Regions from separate parts of the Mesorhizobium sp. M1403 genome, predicted to be linked through region 1. Evidence: predicted binding sites of a transcription regulator. Region 1 holds the regulator's gene; the other holds the start of a gene.
The links. Region 1 encodes PhoB, which activates phosphate uptake and scavenging genes when phosphate is short. Its sites were predicted from a motif close to TGTCATNNANCTGTCAT; they were not measured.
Positions count from the first base shown of each region.

Region 2: the regulator PhoB is predicted to act here: its motif matches at 5,900-5,916, upstream of ugpB (sn-glycerol-3-phosphate ABC transporter substrate-binding protein UgpB).

Region 1 covers NZ_JAMYKY010000017.1:66,920-74,427, reverse strand. The annotation lists gene pstC (phosphate ABC transporter permease subunit PstC) at 1-671, shown strand, start outside; gene pstA (phosphate ABC transporter permease PstA) at 675-1,526, shown strand; gene pstB (phosphate ABC transporter ATP-binding protein PstB) at 1,523-2,326, shown strand; gene phoU (phosphate signaling complex protein PhoU) at 2,359-3,066, shown strand; gene phoB (phosphate regulon transcriptional regulator PhoB) at 3,083-3,772, shown strand; gene NKH01_RS24060 (ROK family protein) at 3,782-5,026, opposite strand; gene xylF (D-xylose ABC transporter substrate-binding protein) at 5,313-6,353, shown strand; gene NKH01_RS24050 (sugar ABC transporter permease) at 6,496-7,508, shown strand, end outside.
Region 2 covers NZ_JAMYKY010000018.1:44,409-51,916, forward strand. The annotation lists gene NKH01_RS24640 (ABC transporter permease) at 1-424, shown strand, start outside; gene NKH01_RS24645 (ABC transporter ATP-binding protein) at 421-1,503, shown strand; gene NKH01_RS24650 (sn-glycerol-3-phosphate import ATP-binding protein UgpC) at 1,525-2,592, opposite strand; gene ugpE (sn-glycerol-3-phosphate ABC transporter permease UgpE) at 2,600-3,448, opposite strand; gene ugpA (sn-glycerol-3-phosphate ABC transporter permease UgpA) at 3,457-4,341, opposite strand; gene ugpB (sn-glycerol-3-phosphate ABC transporter substrate-binding protein UgpB) at 4,527-5,837, opposite strand; gene NKH01_RS24670 (bifunctional diguanylate cyclase/phosphodiesterase) at 6,131-7,508, shown strand, end outside.

The DNA.
Region 1 (7,508 bases):
GCATTGCCGTGTTTCTCACCGAACTCTGCCCGCGCCCGCTCAGGCGCCCGATCGGCATAGCGGTCGAGCTGTTGGCCGGCATTCCCTCGATCATCTACGGCATCTGGGGCCTGTTCGTGTTCGCGCCGTTCCTGCAGACGACGATACAGCCCTTCATCATCAACATCTTCCACGGCGTGCCGGGACTATCCAGCCTTTTCGCCGGCCCTCCTTACGGCATCGGCCTTCTAACCTCGGCGCTGATCCTCGCCATCATGGTGCTGCCCTTCATCACCTCGATCACCAAGGACGTCTTCGATACGGTGCCGGCGGTGCTGAAGGAATCGGCCTACGGCATCGGTTGCACGACCTGGGAAGTGACCCGGCGCGTGGTCATTCCCTATACCCGCATCGGTATCATGGGCGGCGTCATGCTTGGCCTCGGCCGCGCGCTCGGCGAAACCATGGCGGTGACCTTCGTCATTGGCAACGCTCACCGCATCAGCGCCTCTCTGTTCGCGCCGGGCACGACGATCTCGGCGACCATCGCCAATGAATTCACCGAGGCCGACGGCGATCTCTACACCTCCTCTCTGGTTTCGCTCGGCCTGATCCTGTTCGTCATCACTTTCCTGATCCTTGCCGCCGCCCGCTATATGCTGATGCGGATCGACGCCCGTACGGGAGCCTGACCGATGTCGACATCCTCATCGCTCCACAGCCGCCGCAAAGCCAGGAATTCGGTGATGATGGCGCTTTGCGTCGTCGCCGCCGGCATCGGGCTTGCCTGGCTGGCGCTCATTCTCGGTGCACTGGTCTATAAGGGCACAGCCGGGCTTTCGTTCGCGGTCTTCACCGAGATGACGCCACCGCCAGGCGAGGCCGGCGGCCTGCTCAATGCAATCGCGGGCAGCCTGCTGATGACGATCATCGCCGTTGTCGTCGGCACGCCGATCGGCGTGCTGGCGGGAACCTACATGGCCGAATATGGGCGTTTCTCGCGCATCACCACCGTCGTGCGCTTCATCAACGACATCCTGTTGTCGGCGCCCTCGATCATCATCGGCTTGTTCGTCTATGAGTTGATGGTGCGGCCAATGGGGCATTTCTCGGCCATAGCCGGCGCCGTTGCGCTTGCCATCCTGGTCATTCCGGTGGTCGTGCGCACCACTGAAGACATGCTCAACCTGGTGCCGAACGCGTTGCGTGAAGCCGGTGCCGCGATCGGCGCGCCGCGTTGGGTGGTGATCCGTTCGGTCGCCTACCGCGCCGCATTGTCCGGCATCGTCACCGGCATATTGCTGGCGATAGCACGCATTTCCGGCGAGACGGCGCCGCTGCTCTTCACCGCGCTCAACAACCAGTTCTGGAGCAGCAATATCAACGCGCCGATGGCCAGCCTGCCGGTGACCATCTTCCAGTTCGCTCTCAGCCCTTACGAGGAATGGCAGCAACTGGCGTGGACCGGCGCACTCATAATCACCCTGACGGTTCTGGGCTTGAGCATCCTCGCCCGCAGCCTTACCGGACGCAGAGAGGACAGATGACACAGATGTTGTCCCCGGACATGACGATGACCGAAACGGTCGCCGAGAAGACGAAGATCGAGGTCAAGAACCTCAACTTCTACTACGGCCAGAGCAAGGCGTTGAAGGACATCACCTTGTCGCTGCCCGAGCGCAGCGTCACTGCCTTCATCGGCCCTTCGGGCTGCGGGAAATCGACGCTGCTGCGTGTGTTCAACCGCATCTACGAACTCTACCCGAAGCAGACAGCCGAGGGCCAGGTGCTGCTCGACGGCAAGAACATTCTCGACCGCTCGCAGGATCTCAATCTCCTGAGGACCAAGATCGGCATGGTGTTCCAGAAGCCGACGCCGTTCCCTATGTCGATCTACGAGAACATCGCCTTCGGGGTCAGGCTCTATGAGAATCTCGGCAAGTCCGAAATGGACGGCCGCGTCGAACAAGCGTTGAAGCGGGCCGCGCTGTGGGGCGAGGTCAAGGACAAGCTCAACGCCAGCGGCTTGAGCCTGTCAGGCGGCCAGCAGCAGCGGCTTTGCATTGCCCGCACCGTGGCGGTGAAGCCGGAAGTCATTCTGCTCGATGAGCCGGCTTCGGCACTCGACCCGCTGTCGACCGCCAAGATCGAGGAGCTGATAGACGAGTTGCAAGCCGATTACACGATCGTCATCGTCACCCACAACATGCAGCAGGCGGCGCGCGTGTCGCGCCAGACCGCCTTCATGTATCTGGGTGAACTGGTCGAGTTCGACCGGACCGAGAAGATCTTTACGTCGCCCCGCGAGAAGCGCACGCAGGATTACATCACCGGCCGCTTCGGCTGAGCCGTTCCGATCATGCATATAAGGACAGGACCATGGGCGAACACACAGTCGCTTCTTTCGACGAGGATCTCGAGCAGATCAGCAAGCTGATCCGCGACATGGCCGACCTCGCCGGTTCGATGGTCGGCGGGGCGACCAAGGCCCTGTTGAATTCTGACAACGTGCTGGCGCAACGCGTCGTTTCCGACGATGCCATCATGGATGCGCGTCAACGCGAACTGGACGACCGCGCCATCACCCTGATCGCCAAGCGCCAGCCGATGGCCCACGATCTGCGCCATGTCGTCGGGGCGATCCGCATGGCCGGCGATCTCGAACGCATCGGCGACCTTGCCAAGAATATCGCCAAGCGTGTGAGTGCGGTCGGCCTTAGCGTCACACCGCGCGACCTATCGCATTCCATCGATGCGATGGCGCAGCTGGTGCTCATCCAGGTGCAGGGCGTCATCGAGGAGTATGCTGCAGGCGATGCGGCCGCGTTGGCCAAGCTACGCGCCGCCGACGAGCGCATCGACGTCAAATATACGTCGGTGTTCCGCGAACTGTTGACCTACATGATGGAAGACCCGCGCAACATCACCGCTTGCACGCATCTGCTGTTCTGCGCCAAGAATCTGGAGCGGATCGGCGACCATGTCACCAACATCGCCGAAAATGCGTATTATGTGCTGACCGGCGAGCAATTGCCGGTCAATCGTCCGAAGCAAGACGAAACGACAATGTCCGCACCGGCGACATGATGGGGGTGCCCAGCCGATGATCGCACCACGCATAATGGTGGTGGAGGACGAGGAGCCGTTGGGTGTGCTGCTCCGCTACAATCTCGAATCCGAAGGCTACCAGGTCGAGGTGGTGACACGCGGCGACGAAGCCGAGATCCGTTTGCAGGAGAATGTGCCCGATCTTCTGGTGCTCGACTGGATGATACCAGCGGTTTCCGGCATCGAGCTCTGCCGCCGGTTGCGGGTGCGCCCCGAAACCGAACGGCTGCCGATCATCATGCTGACCGCGCGCGGCGAGGAGAGCGACCGGGTACGCGGTCTTTCGACCGGCGCCGACGACTATCTGGTCAAACCGTTTTCGACACCGGAATTCATGGCCAGGGTCAAGGCGCTGCTGCGCCGCGCCAAGCCGGAAGTGCTGTCCAGCGTGCTGAAGGTCGGCGACATCGTGCTCGATCGCGAATCGCACAGGGTGTATCGCAAGAAGACCGAGATCCGGCTCGGGCCGACCGAATTCCGGCTGCTCGAATTCATGATGCGGCATCCGGGCCGCGTCTTCTCGCGCAGCCAGTTACTCGATAATGTCTGGGGCGAGACGATCTATATCGACGAACGCACCGTCGACGTGCATGTCGGGCGGCTGCGCAAAGCCGTCAACAACGGCCGCATGCCTGATGTCATCCGCACCATCCGCGGTGCCGGCTACGCGATCAGGGAAGATTGACCCGCCCAGTCAGGCTACGTTCTTTCTGACGCCGGGCCTCATTTGCGCGCCCGGCGCGAAAATCTGCTGGTCGACGAAGCTTAACGCCCGCATTGCACAGCCTTCGCGGATCAGCGGCAATTCGTTCGGCTCGGTATCGAAGGAGATCGAGCCCGAATGCTGGCCGCCGGCGGTCTGGGCGATGGCCTTCCGCAAGGCCGGCTCGATCAGATCAAAGGCGGCGGCACTGGCGCCGACCATTGCGACCGGTGCCGGATCGATCAGCGCGAACAGCGAGCCGAGACCGAAACCCAGCGCTTCGCCGGCCTTGCGGTAGGCTTCGCGTTCCGGCCCGTCCTTCTCGCGCGCCCGAACCGCCAGCGCGCGCATGTCGGCGTCGCTGACGTCGGCGACCGGTTGGCTGTCTTCGCTCATCTGCGTGGCGTTGCGCCAGATGGCGTAATTGCCGGCATAGGCCTCGATGCAGCCGCGCCGCCCGCAACGGCAGAGCGCGCCGCCCGGACGATGGATCATGTGGCCAAACTCGCCGCCCGAGGAATGCGTGCCGGTGAACAGCTCGCCCTTCAACACCAGCCCCATGCCGATGCCGTGCGAAAGCAGGATGGCGATGAAGTCGTCGCGATAGCGATCCGGATCGCGCCAGCGCAAAGCCACCGCCATCATATTGCAGTCGTTCTCCACCGTGGCCGGGATGCCGAATTCATCTTCCAGCATGTCGGCAAAGGCGATGTCCGTCTGCGGCGTGATCGGCGACCACAGCATGGCGCGTGCAGGGGAGTCGGTAATTCCCTGAATCGCCAGGGCGATGCGGGCGACACTGCGGACGTCAAGATCTGGATCGTCCAGCCGGCGCCGGACGATGGCCATGCATTCGCGGATCAGTTCGTCGCGCGGCATGGTCAGCGTGTCCAGCCGGCGCTGTTCCTCGGCGACCACCTGCCCCGCATAGTCGATGATGGCGGCCGACAGGAAATTCAGCGACAACACCACGGTCAGCACCGCCGCCGCTTCCGGATTGAGGGCGAGGCCGACCTGCGGACGACCGCGTTTCAACGAAACGGGTTCGCTTGCCTTGCTCTCGGCGAGGATGCCTTCCCGTATCAGGTCGGAGGAGATCGCCGATATGGTCGAATGGCTGAGGCCGGTGGTTGCGGCGATCTCCGTACGCGATGGCTGGCCGGCCCGGCGCACGGCCGAGATCACCATCGCCCGGTTGCGCCGGCGCAAATCGTCATGGCGGATTCCGACCGACATCGTTTTGCTTTCCTCCCGGTTTGCCGCGGCCGCTCATGAACCGGAAGCCGTCGGTAATGCCGACAAATAGTGTCAGATGAGGCAAATAGTGTCAGATGCAGGTGGCGCTGTCATCGTTTATTCCGAAGCTCGAAAAAACTCGCAGCAACATCAAAATCCATCAGAATCGATGTTGACAGCAGCGGGAGATCGGGCCAGTATTTTTTCGAGGCTCGAAAAAATTAGCGCCTCTAAGCTGGCCTTTGGGGCCAATTGGTCACGCCGTACGCGGCGCAGGGAGGATATGATGAAGAAATTCACGACCGCCATTCTGGCGGGTGTCGCCATGACGCTGGCGCTTGCGTCGGTGGCGCAGGCTAAGGACAAGGTCATCGGCGTTTCCTGGTCGAACTTCCAGGAAGAGCGCTGGAAGACCGACGAAGCCGCAATGAAGGCGGCCATCGAGGCCGCAGGCGACAAGTATATTTCCGCCGACGCACAGTCCAACCCCGGCAAGCAGCTCACCGACGTCGAGAGCCTGATCTCGCAGGGCGCCAACGCACTGATCATCCTGGCGCAGGACGCCTCGGCGATAGGGCCGGCCGTGCAGAAGGCGCTGGACGAAGGTATTCCGGTTGTCGGCTACGACCGGCTGATCGAGAACAAGGACGTCTTTTACCTGACCTTCGACAACAAGGAAGTCGGCCGCATGCAGGCCCGCGACGTGTTCAAGGTGAAGCCGGAAGGCAACTATGTCTTCATCAAGGGCTCGGGCGCCGATCCGAATGCCGATTTCCTTTTTGCCGGTTCGATGGAAGTGCTGAAGGACGCCATCGACAGCGGCAAGATCAAGAATGTCGGCGAGGCCTATACCGACGGCTGGCTGCCGGCCAACGCCCAGAAGAACATGGAACAGTTCCTGACCGCGAACGACAACAAGGTCGATGCGGTGGTCGCCGCTAACGACGGCACTGCCGGCGGCGTCGTCGCCGCACTGACGGCGCAAGGGTTGGCTGGATCGGTTCCGGTCTCGGGCCAGGACGGCGACCACGCCGCGCTGAATCGCATCGCGCTCGGCACACAGACGGTCTCGGTGTGGAAGGACGCGCGCGAGCTCGGCAAGAACGCCGCCGAGATCGCCTCGCAATTGGCCGACGGCAAGCAGATGACCGACATTGCCGGCGTGAAGGATTTCACCACGCCCGGCGGCAACACCGTAAAGTCCCTGTTCCTGACCCCGGTCGCCATCACCAAGGACAACCTCAACGTCGTCATCGACGCCGGCTGGATCAAGAAAGAAGAGGTCTGCGCGGGCGTGGCGGCGGGCGCTGTTCCGGTCTGCAACTGATCCGAGTTTCCGAGAAGTCCGAACGCCGCGGCCGCTTGCCGCGGCGTTTTTTCAAGAAAGAATTGTTTTTCCGCTTCCGGCGGATAACTTCTAGGCTGCTTCCGGCATCCGCGGCAGACGGCAACCCGGCGGGAGAAACATCATGACCGACACGACTTCCAACACGCCGGTCGACAGCTCGACGGCAGACCGGGCGCGGGAATCGGAGCTCGGCGTCGTTGCCCGATTTCTCAAGGCAACCGAACTCGACACGCGCATGCTCGGCATGGTCGGCGCGCTGCTGGTCATCTGGGTCGGGATCCACATACTGTCGGGCGGGCTCTTCCTGACGCCGCGCAATCTCTGGAACCTTTCGGTGCAGACCTCGTCGGTGGCGATCATGGCGACCGGCATGGTGCTGGTCATCGTGATGCGCAACATCGATCTTTCCGTCGGCTCCGTGGAAGGCGTGATCGGCATGGTGATGGGCGTGGCGCAGGCCGAATTCCTCGTCCGCATCATGGGATTTCAGCTTGGCAGCCCCTGGCTGTGGGTCATCGCACTGGCCGCCGGCCTGGTGCTCGGCCTGGCTATCGGAGCGTTTCAGGGTTTCATCATCGCCTATCTCCAGGTTCCTGCCTTTATCGTGACGCTCGGCGGATTGCTGGTCTGGCGCGGCATGGCATGGCTGATCACCAGCGGGCGCACCGTTGCGCCGCTGGACAGGACCTTCCAGCTGATGGGCGGCGGACCACGGGGCTCGATCGGCGCCACCTGGAGCTGGATCGTCGGTGTCCTCGCCTGCGCGGCCGTTGCCTTCATGCTCTTCAACGGCCGCTCGCAGCGCAAGCGCTTCAACTTTCCGCTGCGCCCTGTCTGGGCGGAAAGCTTGCTCGGCGTGATAGCCTGCGCCGCCATCCTCGGCGCCGTGTGGATCGCCAATTCCTATCCTTGGCCGGTCGGCATCGTACGCCAATATGCCCAGCAGAACGGCATCACCGTTCCCGAGGGCGGGTTGTTCATCGCCCACGGCATCGCCATACCTGTGCTGATGGCCGTGGCCGCGGGCATCGTCATGACCTTCATCACCAGACGCACCCGTTTCGGCCGCTATGTCTTTGCCATAGGCGGCAATCCGGAAGCGGCCGAACTCGCCGGCATCAACACACGCTGGGT
Region 2 (7,508 bases), on a different contig from region 1:
GCGTATCGCCATGCCGCTCTACCAGACCCTGTTCACCATCCTGGTCGCCTATGCGCTGATGTTCCTGCCGCGCGCTCTGATTAGCCTCAGGGCGTCGATCGCACAGGCGCCGGTCGAGCTCGAACGCGCCGCCTCCAGCCTCGGCCGGTCGCCGCTCAAGGCGCTGTGGTCGACGACCATCCGCCTGTCGGCGCCGGGTGCCGCGGCCGGCATGGCATTGGTCGCGCTCGGCATCATGAACGAGTTGACCGCAACCCAGATGCTGGCGCCCAACGGCACCCGCACGCTGGCCATGGCGTTCTGGTCCTATAGCGGCGAGATCGACTATGCGTCGGCGGCGCCTTATGCCTTGATCATGGTGGCGATGTCGCTGCCTTTGACCTGGCTGCTCTACGTCCAGTCGAAGCGGATGGCCGGGCGATGAGCTTTCTCGAGCTTAGCGGCATCCACAAGCACTACGGCCCCGTGGCAGCACTTGCCGGCGTGGACCTCAGCGTGGCCAGCGGCAGCCGTACGGCGATCGTCGGGCCATCCGGTTGTGGCAAGACCACCTTGCTGCGGCTGATCGCCGGCTTCGAGGCGCCCGACCAGGGCCGCATCGTGCTCGATGGCGAGGTGCTGGCCGATGGCGACACGGCCGTGCCGGCGCATCGCCGCGGCATCGGGCTGGTGGCGCAGGACGGCGCTCTGTTCCCGCATCTGAGCATCGCCGCCAATATCGGGTTCGGCATGGGCCGTCACGAGGAAAAGCGGAGCGAGCGCATCGCCGAGCTCGCCTATGTCGTCGGGCTGGACAAAGGGATCCTGAAGCGCCGCCCGCACGAACTCTCCGGCGGCCAGCAGCAGCGCGTCGCGCTCGCCCGCGCCATGGCCATGAAGCCGCGGCTGATGCTGCTCGACGAGCCGTTCTCGGCGCTCGACACCGGCTTGCGCGCCTCAATGCGCAAGGCCGTGGCCGAGCTCCTCGAAACGGCCGGCATCACCACCATCCTGGTCACCCATGATCAGGCCGAGGCGCTGTCATTCGCCAGCCAGGTCGCGGTGATGCGCGACGGCAAATTCTCGCAGGTCGGCACGCCGCGCGAGCTCTATTTCAAGCCGAAGGACAGGATGATCGCCGAGTTCCTCGGTGACGCCATCGTCCTGCCGGCCAGGATCGCCGATGGCTTTGCCATCTCGCCGCTCGGCCGCATCGCCGTCGACAGCACGGAGCGGCGCGACGTCGCCCGCATCATGCTACGGCCGGAGCAGGTGCTGCTGAAACGGACATCGCGTGAAGGCATGTCCGGCACGCCGGACATGCTGTTCGGCGAGGTGACGGAATCGGAATTCGCCGGCTCGATGTGCACGATCGCGGTGCGTCTCTTGAACAGCCCCGATCCGCCCGATGCTGCCGCCATCGGCAACACGCCGTTGATCCTGCGCAAGCCGGGAATGGACGCGCCGGCGATCGGCGAGATCGTCCGGCTGACCGTGTCGGGCAAGGCGCATGTGTTTGCCTGAACGGTTTGCACGAAGCCAACCTCAATCGACCCGTTTACCGGCCTGATCGAACCAGTGCAGCTTTTCAGACCTCGCCACGACGCGCAATTGGTCGCCTGGCTTGGCGCTGGCGCGGCCTGAGACGCGCACGACGATACGGCTGCCGGCTGCCGCGCAGTGGAGAAAGCTTTCGGCACCGACCGGCTCGACTGCTTCCACTGTCGCCGGCAACGCAAGCGCGCCGGCCGGCGCCTCTGCCGCGAAGGTGATATCGGCATCCTCCGGACGAAAGCCGAGTGTCACCGCCTTGCTTTGTCCAGGCGCCGAGCCAATCACCGTCCCGTCCGTCAGTACCGAGCCTGGAGAGGCCCCTGTGAGGGCCAGCAGATTCATCGGCGGAGCGCCGATGAAGGAAGCAACGAAGGTTGAGGCCGGCTTCTCGTACACGTCGAGCGGCGCGCCGATCTGCTCGACCAGGCCGGCGTTCATGACGACAAGGATGTCGGCCAGCGTCATCGCCTCAAGTTGGTCGTGGGTGACATAGACCGAGGTGACGCCAAGCGAGCGCTGCAAATTCTTGATCTCGACGCGCATCTGCCCGCGCAATTTCGCATCGAGGTTGGACAGCGGTTCGTCGAACAGGAAGACTTTCGGGTTGCGCACGATGGCACGGCCCATGGCGACCCGCTGGCGCTGTCCGCCGGAAAGCTCGCGCGGGCGCCGGTCGAGCAGCGCCGAAAGCTCCAGCACCTTGGCTGTCGAGCGCACCCTGCTGTCGATCTCGTCCTTCGGCGTACCGCGGTTGCGCAGGCCATAAGCCATGTTGTCGTAGACCTTCATATGCGGATAGAGCGCGTAGTTCTGGAACACCATGGCGATGTCACGCTCAGTCGGACCAATGGTGTTGACCACCTTGCCGTCGATGGCGACTGTACCGGCAGAAATGGTCTCCAGCCCGGCGATCATCCTCAGCAGCGTGGACTTGCCGCAACCGGAGGGGCCGACCAGCACGCAAAGCTCCTTGTCGGGAATGGCGATGGAAACGCCCTTCACGGCTTCGACGCCGCTGGGATAGACCTTCTTGACATCCTTCAGATCGACGGTCGCCATCGGCTTCTCACTTTTCGGATTCGACCAAGCCGCGCACGAACCAGCGTTGCATCAGCACCACGACGAGGATCGGCGGCACGATGGCCAGCATCGCGGTGACCATGACCAGGTGCCATTGGGTATCGGCATCGGCGAAGGAAACCATCTTTCTCAGCGCGATGACGATGGTGTTCATGTCGTTGCTGTTGGTAACGAGCAGCGGCCAAAGATACTGCGTCCAGCCGTAGATGAAGAGGATCACGAACAGCGCGGCGATGTTTGTCCGCGACAGCGGTAACAGAATATCGAAAAAGAAGCGCCATGGACCGGCACCGTCGACACGCGCCGCCTCGACCAGTTCGCCCGGGATGGTCATGAAGAACTGACGAAACAGCAGCGTTGCGGTGGCCGAGGCGATCAGCGGGATAATCAGGCCGGCATAGGTGTCGATCATGCCGAGATCGACCATCACCTTGTAGGTCGGCAGAATGCGCACCTCGACCGGAAGCATCAAGGTGATGAAGATCAGCCAGAAGAAGGTCATGCGCAGCGGAAAGCGGAAGAACACGATCGCGTAGGCCGACAGGATCGAGATGAAGATCTTTCCCACCGCGACGCCGAGCGCCATGATCGTGGTGTTGAGGAGCAGTCTGCCGACGCTGACACCGCCGATACGACCAATGCCGCCGAACAGCGCCTCGCTGTAATTGTTCCATAGCTGGTCGCCGGGCAACAGCGGCAGCGGCGGCCTGAGGATCGTTTGCAGCGTGTGCGTCGAGGCAACGAAGGTGTAGTAGATCGGAAAAGCCACGATCAATATGCCAAGGATAAGCACGGCATGGGCGATGACGGTGCGGAGCGGAGATTGGCCGATCATCGCTGCCCTCAGCCGTAATGGACTTTGCGTTCCACATAGCGGAACTGGATGGCTGTCAGGGCGATGACGATGGCCATCAGGATGACCGACTGCGCCGCCGAGTCACCCAGGATCAGATTGACGAAGCCGTCATTGTAGACCTTGTAGACCAGCGTCTCGGTCGTCTTGCCCGGGCCGCCGCCGGTGACGGCATGAACGATGCCGAACGTGTCGAACAGGGCATAGACGGTGTTGACAACCAGCAGGAAAAAGGTTGTCGGCGCAAGCAGCGGGAAGACGATGGTCCAGAAGCGCTTGGTCTCGCCGGCGCCATCCATGGCCGCCGCCTCGATCAGCGTTTTCGGCACCGCCTGCAGGCCGGCGACGAAGAACAGGAAATTGTAGCTGATCTGCTTCCAGGCAGCCGCCGACACCAGCAGGATCATGGCGTGGGTGCCGTTGAGCAGCGGGTCCCAGGCGATGCCGAGGCTTCTCAGCAAATAGGCCAACGAGCCGATCGAAGGATTGAACAAGAAAAGCCACAGCATGCCGGCAATCGCCGGCGCCACGGCATAAGGCCATATCAACAGTGTGCGGTAGAGGCCTTTGCCGCGCACGGCCTTCTCGGCCATGACCGCGAGCAGCAGGGCCACAACCATGGCAACGATCGCGGTCGCAAGCGAGAACACCACCGTGACCTTGATCGAGTTGAGGTAGGCCGGATCGGCCAGCACCTTCCGGAAATTGGCAAACCAGACGAACCTGCTCTTCAGCCCGAACGGGTCTTGCCTGAGCATCGACTGGTAAAGCGCCTGACCGGCCGGCCAGTAGAAGAAAACCAGTGTGATGGCGAGTTGTGGCGCCACCAGCAGGTACGGCAGGATCTTGTTGGGAAATACGACGCGTGGAGACAGGCTGATTTCCCTCGCTATCCAGGGGTTGCCAACGCGAGCTCGCGTGGGCGATATTTCAACCGACTAATGCATGTCGCCCAAAAGTGCGCAGCGATTTTGGGGTAACGACATGCATAAGAACAAGAGCTTAAAGCGCGTCGCATGTGGCCATTCAAACGCGACGCGCTTTAACCGAGATAATCTCGTCAGTTCTCCAGCGCTTCCTTGATCGCGGCGTTGCCGCGTGTGACCGCATTGTCGAGCGCCTGCTGAGCGGTTTGCTGGCCGGCCAGCATCTTCTCCAACTCCTCATTCTGGATATCACGCACCTGCGGCAGATTCGGCAGGCGCACGCCCTTCGAGTTGTCGGTCGGCGCCTTGCCCGTCATCTGCAGGATGGGTGTCTCGCGGCCGGGGTTTTTGTCATAGAAGCCTGATTTCTTGGTCGCCTCGTACGCGGCGAGCGTCACAGGCAGGTATCCCGACTTCTGGTGCAGATATTCCTGCACATCGGTCTTGGACAGATAGGCAAAGAAGGCGGCAACACCCTTATATTCCTCGTCCGACTTGTTGCCGAACACCCACAGGCTGGCACCGCCCGGCGTGGTGTTCTGTGGTGCGCCCTTGGCGTCGCTATCGTAAGGAAGCTGGCCGATGCCATAGTTCATGCCGGACTTGACGATATCGCCGAGGCCGCCCGACGATTCGGTGAAGATGCCGCATTCGCCAGCGAGGAATATCTGCTTGGCTTCGGAGGTGCGCCCGCCATACTTGAACGTGCCGTCCTTGGCCAGGTCCGCGAGCGCCTGGAAGTGGTTGACGAAAATCGGCGCATTGATCTTGAGTTCGACATCGCCGCCGGCCAGGCCGTTCTGCTGAGTGGCCCAAGACACGTCATTCCACGCCGCGAAATTCTCCAGATGGATCCAGGTCAGCCAGGTCGAGGTATAGCCGCAAGGGGCGGCGCCGCTCGTCTTGATCTTCTTGGCAGCTTCCCACACCTCGTTCCAGGTCTTGGGCGGGCTGTTCACGTCGAGGCCCGCCTTCTGGAAAATGTCCTTGTTGTAGTAGAGGATCGGCGACGAGGAGTTGTAAGGGAACGACAGCATGGTGCCGTCCGGCTTCGAATAATAGCCGACGATGCCGGGCAGATACTGGCTCTTGTCAAAGGTCATCCCGGCACTGGTCAGCACATCGGCCGCCGGCTTGATCGCACCCTCGGCCGCCATCATCACGCCGGTGCCGACGTCGAACACCTGGAGGATATCGGGCGCCTGGCCGGCGCGGAAAGCGGCGATGCCGGCATTCAGCGTCTCCGGATAGGTGCCCTTGAACACCGGAACGAGCTCATAGTCGCTCTGGCTGGCGTTGAAATCCTTGGAGATCTTGGCGACGACCTCGGCGTTGGCGCCGGTCATGGCGTGCCACCAGCTGATCTGCGTGACGGCGAAGGCGGAGGTGGTGGAAAGCAGGGTCAAGGTGGCGGCAACACCGGCCGCGAAGCCGAAGAACTTCATGTTTCATCTCCCGTTTGTCATTGGCGAAAGGGGCACTCTCGCAAAGCCAATATGTGGCGCTGATGACAATCGGACAACGGTTTTGTTGCGGGTCAATGAACATCGCTTCCGGCTAAAGTGCGCTCGCTACCGAAAGCGTCGCCAGGAACTACATCACCGCCTTCTCGGCGGAGCGCATCGGTTTTCCCCCGAAAAGGCCCGCCTCATGGCCCGCGGGTTAACCATTCGTTAAAATCTCCAAGAGCTAATCAGTCACACCTCCCCTGTTATTTGGCAGACCGAGTGAACCCAGGATGCTGACGGTCTATAATTGTATTGTAAGTCAGCACGACCTGAGACTGGTCGCACTTGCCGCCCTCGTCTGCGGCATTTCTTGCTTCTCTGCAGTAAATCTCCTTAAGCACGTCGGCCGATCGACCAACCGAAACCGGCTTGTCTGGCTAATGATCGCCGCAACTTCGACCGGGTTCGGCATATGGGCGACGCATTTCATCGCCATGACTGCGTTTACGCCGGGAATACCAAACGCATATAATCCGGGATTATCCGCCTTTTCGCTTGCCGCCGCCGTCATCCTGACCGCGCTTGGGATGTGGGTTGCCACCTTGCGCCGCGGCATCGACCATTTCCTCGTCGGCGGTGCCATTCTCGGTGGTGCCATCGCGACGACGCACTACATCGGCATGGCGGCGTTCGAGGTCGAGGGCCGGATCGTATGGAACCTGCTCCTTGTCGCGATATCGCTTCTGGCCGGCGGGACGCTCGCGGCAATGGCGCTCCTTGTCGTCTTGCGCCGCCCGTCCGCGCTCGCAACACTTGGTGGCGCCGCGCTTTTGACGCTGGCGATTTGCAGCTTGCATTTCATCGCGATGGGCGCGGTGTCGATCATTCCGGATTCCTCGATTGAAATATCCGAACATTCCATCGAGCCCATTTCCCAGGCCTTTGCCGCAGCGGTCGCCAGCCTGGTAATCCTTGTGCTGTCAGGCGCCGCGCTGTGGATCGACCTGCGCTTTCGCCGGCAGAGGCTCGAGGCCGATCGCATGCACGATCTCGCCAATGCCGCGGTCGAAGGGCTGATCGTTTGCGATGGCACACGCATAGTCAGCGCCAATGACAGCATGGCGAAACTGACGGGCACGGCGACAGCCACCCTGAACACGATGCAACTCGGCGAGCTGTTCGATGGACAGAGCGCAGCCGATGTATCCGGCTTCGGCGAACAGGCACAAGAAACGAAATTGAGGGGCAGCGACGGCACGAGAATTCCTGTCGAGCTGATCGCCAGGAAGATCGCCTACTGCGGCAGGCCTCATACGGTGCTTGCCGTTCGCGACATCCGTGAGCGCAAGAAGGCGGAAGAAGAGATCCTCCGTCTCGCGCATTTCGATCCACTTACCGGGCTTGCCAATCGGCGGAGCTTTTCTTCCCGGCTCGAAGCAGAAATCGCTTCGATGGAGCGTGGCAGCAAGGATGGATATCTGGCGCTCCTGCTGCTTGACCTCGACCGATTCAAGCAAGTCAACGACCTCTACGGCCACAGCGCCGGTGACGCCATGCTGCAGAAGCTGGCGCACTGCATTTCCGGCATTCCGCGCCACGGACAGATGCTCGCGCGTCTCGGCGGCGACGAGTTTGCCGTCTTAGCTCCGAACCTCCCCGACCCCCTGG